Catenulispora sp. GP43: one gene and its partner. The protein of the gene in region 1 interacts with the protein of each later gene in a pairwise test. Links are inferred from orthologs where the notes say so. Each region holds a gene or a part of one and is shown in the gene's direction. Other genes may lie near its edges. The genes, in order: rlmN and ftsZ.

Region 1 (3,256 bases):
CGGCCGCCCGAAGCGCGGTCGCGATCCAGTCGGCGTGGTCCTCGACGGTGTAGTCGGCGTCGGCCGGCCGGTCGCTGATGCCGTGGCCGAGCAGGTCCAGCAGCAGGGAACGGCGGCCGCGCAAGCCGTCGCTGCTCGCGACCTCGGCGAAGCAGTGGCTGGAGCTGCCACCGAGGCCGTGGAGGTAGACGCGGGCCGGCTCGGCCCCGGGCAGTTCGGTCCAGCGGATCGCGGAGCCGTCGGCGCGGACTTCGGCAGCGTGCAGCGTCATGGGGATGCCCTCTCCTGTGAATACATCGGCTCCGAGATATATCGGTGTCGGGGCATGAAGATACATCGGCACCGAGGTATCCTCAACCCGTGTTGGAGTTCGCCATCCTCGGTTTCCTGTTCGAGTCCCGCTTGCACGGCTACGAGCTGCGCAAGCGCCTGGCCGCGCTCACCGGCCACATCCGGCCGATCGCCGACGGCACGCTCTACCCCGCGATCAAGCGCCTCCTGGAAGCCGGCCTGCTGACCAAGGAGCTGGAGTCCGGGGTCGCCGCGCCCCGGCACATGCTGGAGCTGACCGACGCCGGCCGGGCCAAGCTGCTGCGTCTGCTGGCCGCGCCCGGGGACGTCTTCATCACCGATGAGAACCACTGGTTCTGCCTGCTGGCGTTCCTGCGCCACCTCGACGACCCCGCGGCGCAGGCGGTGGTCCTGCGCCGCCGTCTGGAGTTCCTGAGCGCCCCGGCCAGCTTCTTCTACGAAGGCGACCACGCACTGAGCGCCGAGGACGTCGAGGACCCCTTCCGCCGGGGCATGCTGCGCATCGCACGTGCGACCAGCATCACCGAGCTGGAGTGGCTGAACGCGACGATCGGGGAGCTGGATGTCAAGAGCGGGCACGAGAACGTGGGAAACTTATAAAACTATGTCTGCAGAAGCTCCCGAAACGCCCGCCGTCGACGTCACGATCGCGCCGAAGCCGCCGCGCCCCGGCGAGCTGACGTTCACCTCCCCGCGCCGGGCCAAGCCGCCGCGCCACCTGGCCGACCTCACCTCGGCCGAGCGCAAGAAGGCGCTGGCCGACCTCGGCCACCAGGGCTTCCGGGCGGCGCAGATCTCCAAGCACTACTTCGGCCACCTCGCCGACGACCCGGCCGAGTGGACCGACGTCCCGGCCGCCAAGCGCGAGGAACTGGCCGGCATCCTCACCCCGAAGCTGCTGACCCCGATCCGTGAGCAGACGGCCGACAGCGGCACCACCCGCAAGACCCTGTGGCGCCTGTTCGACGGCGCGACCGTCGAGTCGGTGCTGATGCGCTACCGCGACCGCACCACGATGTGCGTGTCCTCGCAGGCCGGCTGCGGCATGAACTGCCCGTTCTGCGCCACCGGCCAGGCCGGCCTGACCCGGAACATGTCCACCGGCGAGATCGTCGAGCAGGTCGTGGCCGGCGCCCGGGCGATGGCCCGCGGCGAGGTCCCCGGCGGCCCGGGCCGGGTCTCCAACGTCGTGTTCATGGGCATGGGCGAGCCGCTGGCCAACTACAAGGCGGTGATCGGCGCCGTGCGGCGGCTGACCGAGCCGGTGCCCGACGGCCTGGGCCTGTCCGCGCGGCACATCACGGTCTCCACCGTCGGCCTGGTCCCGGCGATCGAGAAGCTGACCGCCGAGGCGATCCCGGTGACGCTGGCCGTCTCCCTGCACGCCCCGGACGACGAGCTGCGCGACACCCTGGTCCCGGTGAACACCCGCTGGAACGTCTCGGAGGTGCTCGACGCGGCCTGGCGCTACGCCTCGGTCACCAAGCGCCGGGTCTCCATCGAGTACGCGCTCATCAAGGACATCAACGACCAGGCCTGGCGCGCCGACCGCCTGGGCCGCATGCTCCGCAACAAGCTGGTGCACGTGAACCTGATCCCGCTGAACCCGACCCCGGGCTCGAAGTGGACCGCCTCGCGGCCGCAGGACGAGGCCGAGTTCGTCCGCCGGCTGACCGAGTGGGGCGTGCCGGTGACGGTGCGCGACACCCGGGGCCGGGACATCGACGGGGCTTGCGGCCAGCTCGCGGCAGCGGTGAAGTAGGGGGCCGTACACCGCGCCAACGCCGGGAGGGCCCATGCCGCCGATCGGATTCCATCACGTCGAGATCTGGGTGGAGGACCTGCGGGCGGTCGAGGCCTCCTGGGCCTGGCTGCTCGGCGAGCTCGGCTGGGAGCTCTACCAGAACTGGTCCGAGGGGCGCAGCTGGCGGATCGGCGACTCGTACCTGGTCATCGAGCAGTCCTCTGCGGTCCGGCCGGGGCTGCCGTACGACCGGATGCGGCCCGGCCTGAACCACCTCGCCGTGCACGCGCCCGACGAGACGACCGTGGACCGGATCCAGGCCGCGGGCCCGGCGCACGGCTGGCAGCAGCTGTTCGCCGACGTGTACCCGCACGCCGGGGGACCGGAGCACTACGCGGCCTACCTGACCGACGCGGCGGGATTCGAGATCGAGGTGGTGGCGCCGGAGGCGGCCCGGTCGGCGGCTCCTGGCTCATCGCGTTGATCCTCCCTCAGCGGCTTGATACCGCTCGCACCGGATCTGAGCTGCGTCAATGCCCTGAATGAAGATTTCCTAAAGAAGATCTTGTCAAAGTCATTGCGCTCCCGGGATAAGGATGCTTCGATTCTCGTTAGGAAAGTTTACTGACGAAAGATGGAGGCCCCCACCCCATGCCATCGATCCGCATGCGCGTAGCTCTGGGATCCGTCGGAGCTCTCGCACTCGCCACCCAGTTCGCCGTCGCGAACGCCCACGCCGCGGTGCCCCATGCCGCCGCGGCCCAGCACGCCGTGACGGCGGACGCGGCCGCCGCGCCGGCGACCACGTACACGGCCGCCCAAGTGCTGGCCGACATCAAGAAGAACTCGACGACCTCGACCAAGGTCAACGCCAAGCCCCACATCAACACCATGACGCGGGCGATGAACGTCAACGTGTACCAGCCGACGGCGGGCGTCTTCACGTACACCTCGAGCATGGCCATCGACGACGACGGCAGCGACCCGGATCCGGATCCCGACCACCAGGGCGACACGACCTTCCAGGACAGCGCCGGCAAGCAGTTGGCCGCGCACCATGTGCCGTACTTCGTCCTCGGCGACGACTGTTGGGACAAGAAGACCCCGTGCCCGCACTTCTTCTACAAGGAGCACGGCATATCGGGCCGGCAGTTCGCGCTGGTCTTCTACAAGAGCAAGGTCATCGGTGCCATCTTCGGC
Region 2 (3,121 bases), on another replicon or contig:
GCACGCGCCGGTCGCCGGCGTGGACACCGCGGCGGCCAAGGCCCGGCTGATGGCGGTCCCGCGGGTGAAGGACGCGTGGGTGGAGCGCTCGCTGCCGCACACGATCTCGATCTCCATCGTAGAGCGCACGCCCGCCGCGGCCCTGCCGCAGGCCGACGGCTCCTACCAGATCGTCGACGCCGACGGCGTGGCCTTCGACACAGCGGCCACCGCCTCGGCGATCCCGGCGCATGTCCCGGTCATCCACCTGGAGCAGTTCGCCGACCGGGCGGCCGCCGACCGCGCGGCGACCGTGGCCGGCGCGCTGGCCGCGCTGCGGGCGCTGCCGGCCCCGCTGCGCTCGCGGGTGCTCACGGTGTCGGCGACGGGGCCCTATGCCATCACCGTGACTCTGACGCCCTCGACAAAGAAACAGCACTCGGTGACGGTCGCCTGGGGCGGTCCGGATCAGCCTGATCTCAAGGCTCGGATACTGGCGGCGCTGATCGGAAATGACGCCGCGCACTATGATCTCAGTGCTCCGGCGGCTCCGGCGTATTCGTGAGGAGTTCGAATCCGAGACGCCCGATCGGCTAAGATCTGGCGGGCAATCGGACAACATACGTATTCCCTCATCGGATCCATGTGGACCTCGCGAGGGTCGTCGGACCACGCTGAGAAGTAAAACCTGCCGACAGTTTCGGCGTGTTCGTTGAACCTCACAGGTCGCGGGACCTAATGTCCTGTAAAGACTTCACAGTCGCACGACCCCGCCGTGTCCCCTGGCCGGTGTGGGCGGGACTAAGGTGATCACAGGGTTTAATGAATCACTACAGATCACCGGACACCACGGAGAGGCCGTCGGACGTGGCAGCACCGCAGAACTACCTGGCTGTTATCAAGGTCGCCGGCATCGGCGGCGGCGGCGTGAACGCCATCAACCGGATGATCGAGGTCGGTCTGAAGGGCGTGGAGTTCATCGCCGTCAACACCGACGCCCAGGCTCTGCTGATGAGCGACGCCGACGTCAAGCTGGACGTCGGCCGCGAACTCACCCGGGGGCTCGGCGCCGGCGCCAACCCCGATGTCGGCCGCAAGGCCGCCGAGGACCACGCCGAGGAGATCGAGGAAGTCCTCAAGGGCGCGGACATGGTGTTCGTCACCGCCGGCGAGGGCGGCGGCACCGGTACCGGCGGCGCCCCGGTGGTGGCCCGGATCGCCCGCGAGCTCGGCGCGCTGACCATCGGTGTGGTGACCCGGCCGTTCACCTTCGAGGGCCGGCGCCGCGCGAACCAGGCCGAGGACGGCATCGCGGCGCTGCGCGAGGAAGTCGACACCCTGATCGTCATCCCGAACGACCGGCTGCTGTCGATCTCGGACAAGAACGTCTCGGTGCTGGACGCGTTCAAGGCCGCCGACCAGGTGCTGCTGTCCGGTGTCCAGGGCATCACCGACCTGATCACCACCCCGGGCCTGATCAACCTGGACTTCGCCGACGTGAAGTCGGTGATGAGCGAGGCCGGCTCGGCCCTGATGGGCATCGGCTCGGCCCGCGGCGACGACCGCGCGGTGGCCGCCGCCGAGATGGCCATCTCCTCGCCGCTGCTGGAGGCCTCCATCGACGGCGCCCGCGGCGTGCTGCTGAGCATCTCCGGCGGCTCCGACCTCGGCCTGTTCGAGATCAACGAGGCCGCGCAGCTGGTCAGCGAGGCCGCGCACCCCGAGGCCAACATCATCTTCGGCGCGGTGATCGACGACGGCCTGGGCGATGAGGTCCGGGTCACCGTGATCGCCGCCGGGTTCGACGGCGGCGAGCCGGCCAAGCGCCGCACCGGGCACTCCCAGGCCGCCGGCCAGACCCGCTACGACGAGACCAGCGTCCGCGACGGCATGCGCGAGCAGGTGCTCGGCACCCTGCCCAAGCCGGCCGAGGGCGCCCAGGTCCCGGCCCACGACCCGATGGCCGACACCATGAACGTCCCGGTCATCCCGGTCCAGCCGGCGCCGTCGGCGGCCGACGAGCTCGACATCCCCGACTTCCTGAAGTAGAGCCGGGCGCGCACCGTGGCTATATGGCAGCACACCGGTCCCGACGGCGAGGGCGGCAAGGCCCGCTTCGCCTTCTCCGACCGCTGGGGCGGGGTCTCCAAGGCCCCTTACACCGCGACCAACCTCGGCGGGCACGTCGGCGACGACCCCGAGGCGGTCGCCGCCAACCGTTCGCTGGTGGCCTTCGAGCTGGGGTTCACCGACCCCGGCAACGTCGTGTACATGAACCAGATCCACGGCGCCGACGTGGCCTACGCCGCCGCGCAGTGGCAGGGCCGCGCCCCCGACGTGGACGCGCTGGTCACCGACCGCCGGCACCTGGCGCTGGCGGTGCTGGTCGCGGACTGCGTGCCGGTGCTGCTGGCCGACGCCGAGGCCGGCGTGGTCGGCGGGGCGCACGCCGGGCGGCCGGGCATGAAGGCCGGCGTGGTGCCGGCCGTGATCGAGCGCATGGTGGCCCTCGGGGCCGCCCCGGAGCGGATCGTCGCGGTCACCGGGCCCTCGGTGTGCGGGCTGTGCTACGAGGTGCCCGAGCGGATGCGCGCCGATGTGGCCGAGAAGGTCCCGGCCAGCTACGCGGTGACCCGGCAGGGCACACCCGGCCTGGACGTCGCCGAGGGCGTGTGGGCGCAGCTGGAGGCGTGCGGCATCGACGTGAAGTCCTCAGTGCGGCTGCGGGTCTGCACCCAGGAGTCCGAGGACTACTACTCCTTCCGTGGCGAGGGGACGACCGGCCGGTTCGCCGGATTCGTCTGGCTGGACTGAGCGATGTCCGACCGACAAGAGCAGATCGCGGAGAATCTGGCCGCGGTCCGTGCGGACATCGCGGCCGCGGCCCGCGCGGCCGGCCGGGACCCGTCCGAGGTGTCCCTGATCGCGGTGACCAAGACCTATCCGGCCTCCGACGTCCGCATCCTGGCCGGGCTCGGGGTGCGCGACGTGGGGGAGAACCGCGACCAGGAGGCGGCGCCGAAGGCCCGCCAGACGGCCGGGCTGGGCCTTCGCTGGCACTTCATCGGGCAGCTGCAGACCAACAAGGCTTCGTCAGTGGCCGAATACGCGGACTTCGTGCACTCGGTGGACCGGGCCCGTC

The links.
Region 2: the proteins of rlmN (region 1) and ftsZ interact in binary tests that used the Escherichia coli proteins (3 or more experiments, as listed by UniProt). The link is inferred for Catenulispora sp. GP43 from one-to-one orthologs.

Annotation. Positions count from the first base shown.
Region 1 is NZ_JBGCCT010000021.1:426-3,681, reverse strand. The notes cover bases 55-2,995. They hold rlmN (23S rRNA (adenine(2503)-C(2))-methyltransferase RlmN), read left to right. Parts: upstream 55-916; coding sequence 917-2,074; downstream 2,075-2,995. Other genes in these bases: ABH926_RS34475 (glycoside hydrolase family 75 protein), read left to right, coding at 2,708-2,995; ABH926_RS34480 (VOC family protein), read left to right, coding at 2,109-2,540; ABH926_RS34490 (PadR family transcriptional regulator), read left to right, coding at 361-912; ABH926_RS34495 (alpha/beta fold hydrolase), read right to left, coding at 55-271. Outside these bases: more of ABH926_RS34495, read right to left, coding at 1-54; more of ABH926_RS34475, read left to right, coding at 2,996-3,256.
Region 2 is NZ_JBGCCT010000002.1:547,977-551,097, reverse strand. What follows is about bases 132-2,937. They hold ftsZ (cell division protein FtsZ), read left to right. Parts: upstream 132-846; coding sequence 847-2,028; downstream 2,029-2,937. Other genes in these bases: ABH926_RS06200 (YggS family pyridoxal phosphate-dependent enzyme), read left to right, coding at 2,797-2,937; pgeF (peptidoglycan editing factor PgeF), read left to right, coding at 2,044-2,793; ABH926_RS06215 (cell division protein FtsQ/DivIB), read left to right, coding at 132-544. In the rest of the region: more of ABH926_RS06215, read left to right, coding at 1-131; more of ABH926_RS06200, read left to right, coding at 2,938-3,121. UniProt on the Escherichia coli protein: Essential cell division protein that forms a contractile ring structure (Z ring) at the future cell division site. The regulation of the ring assembly controls the timing and the location of cell division.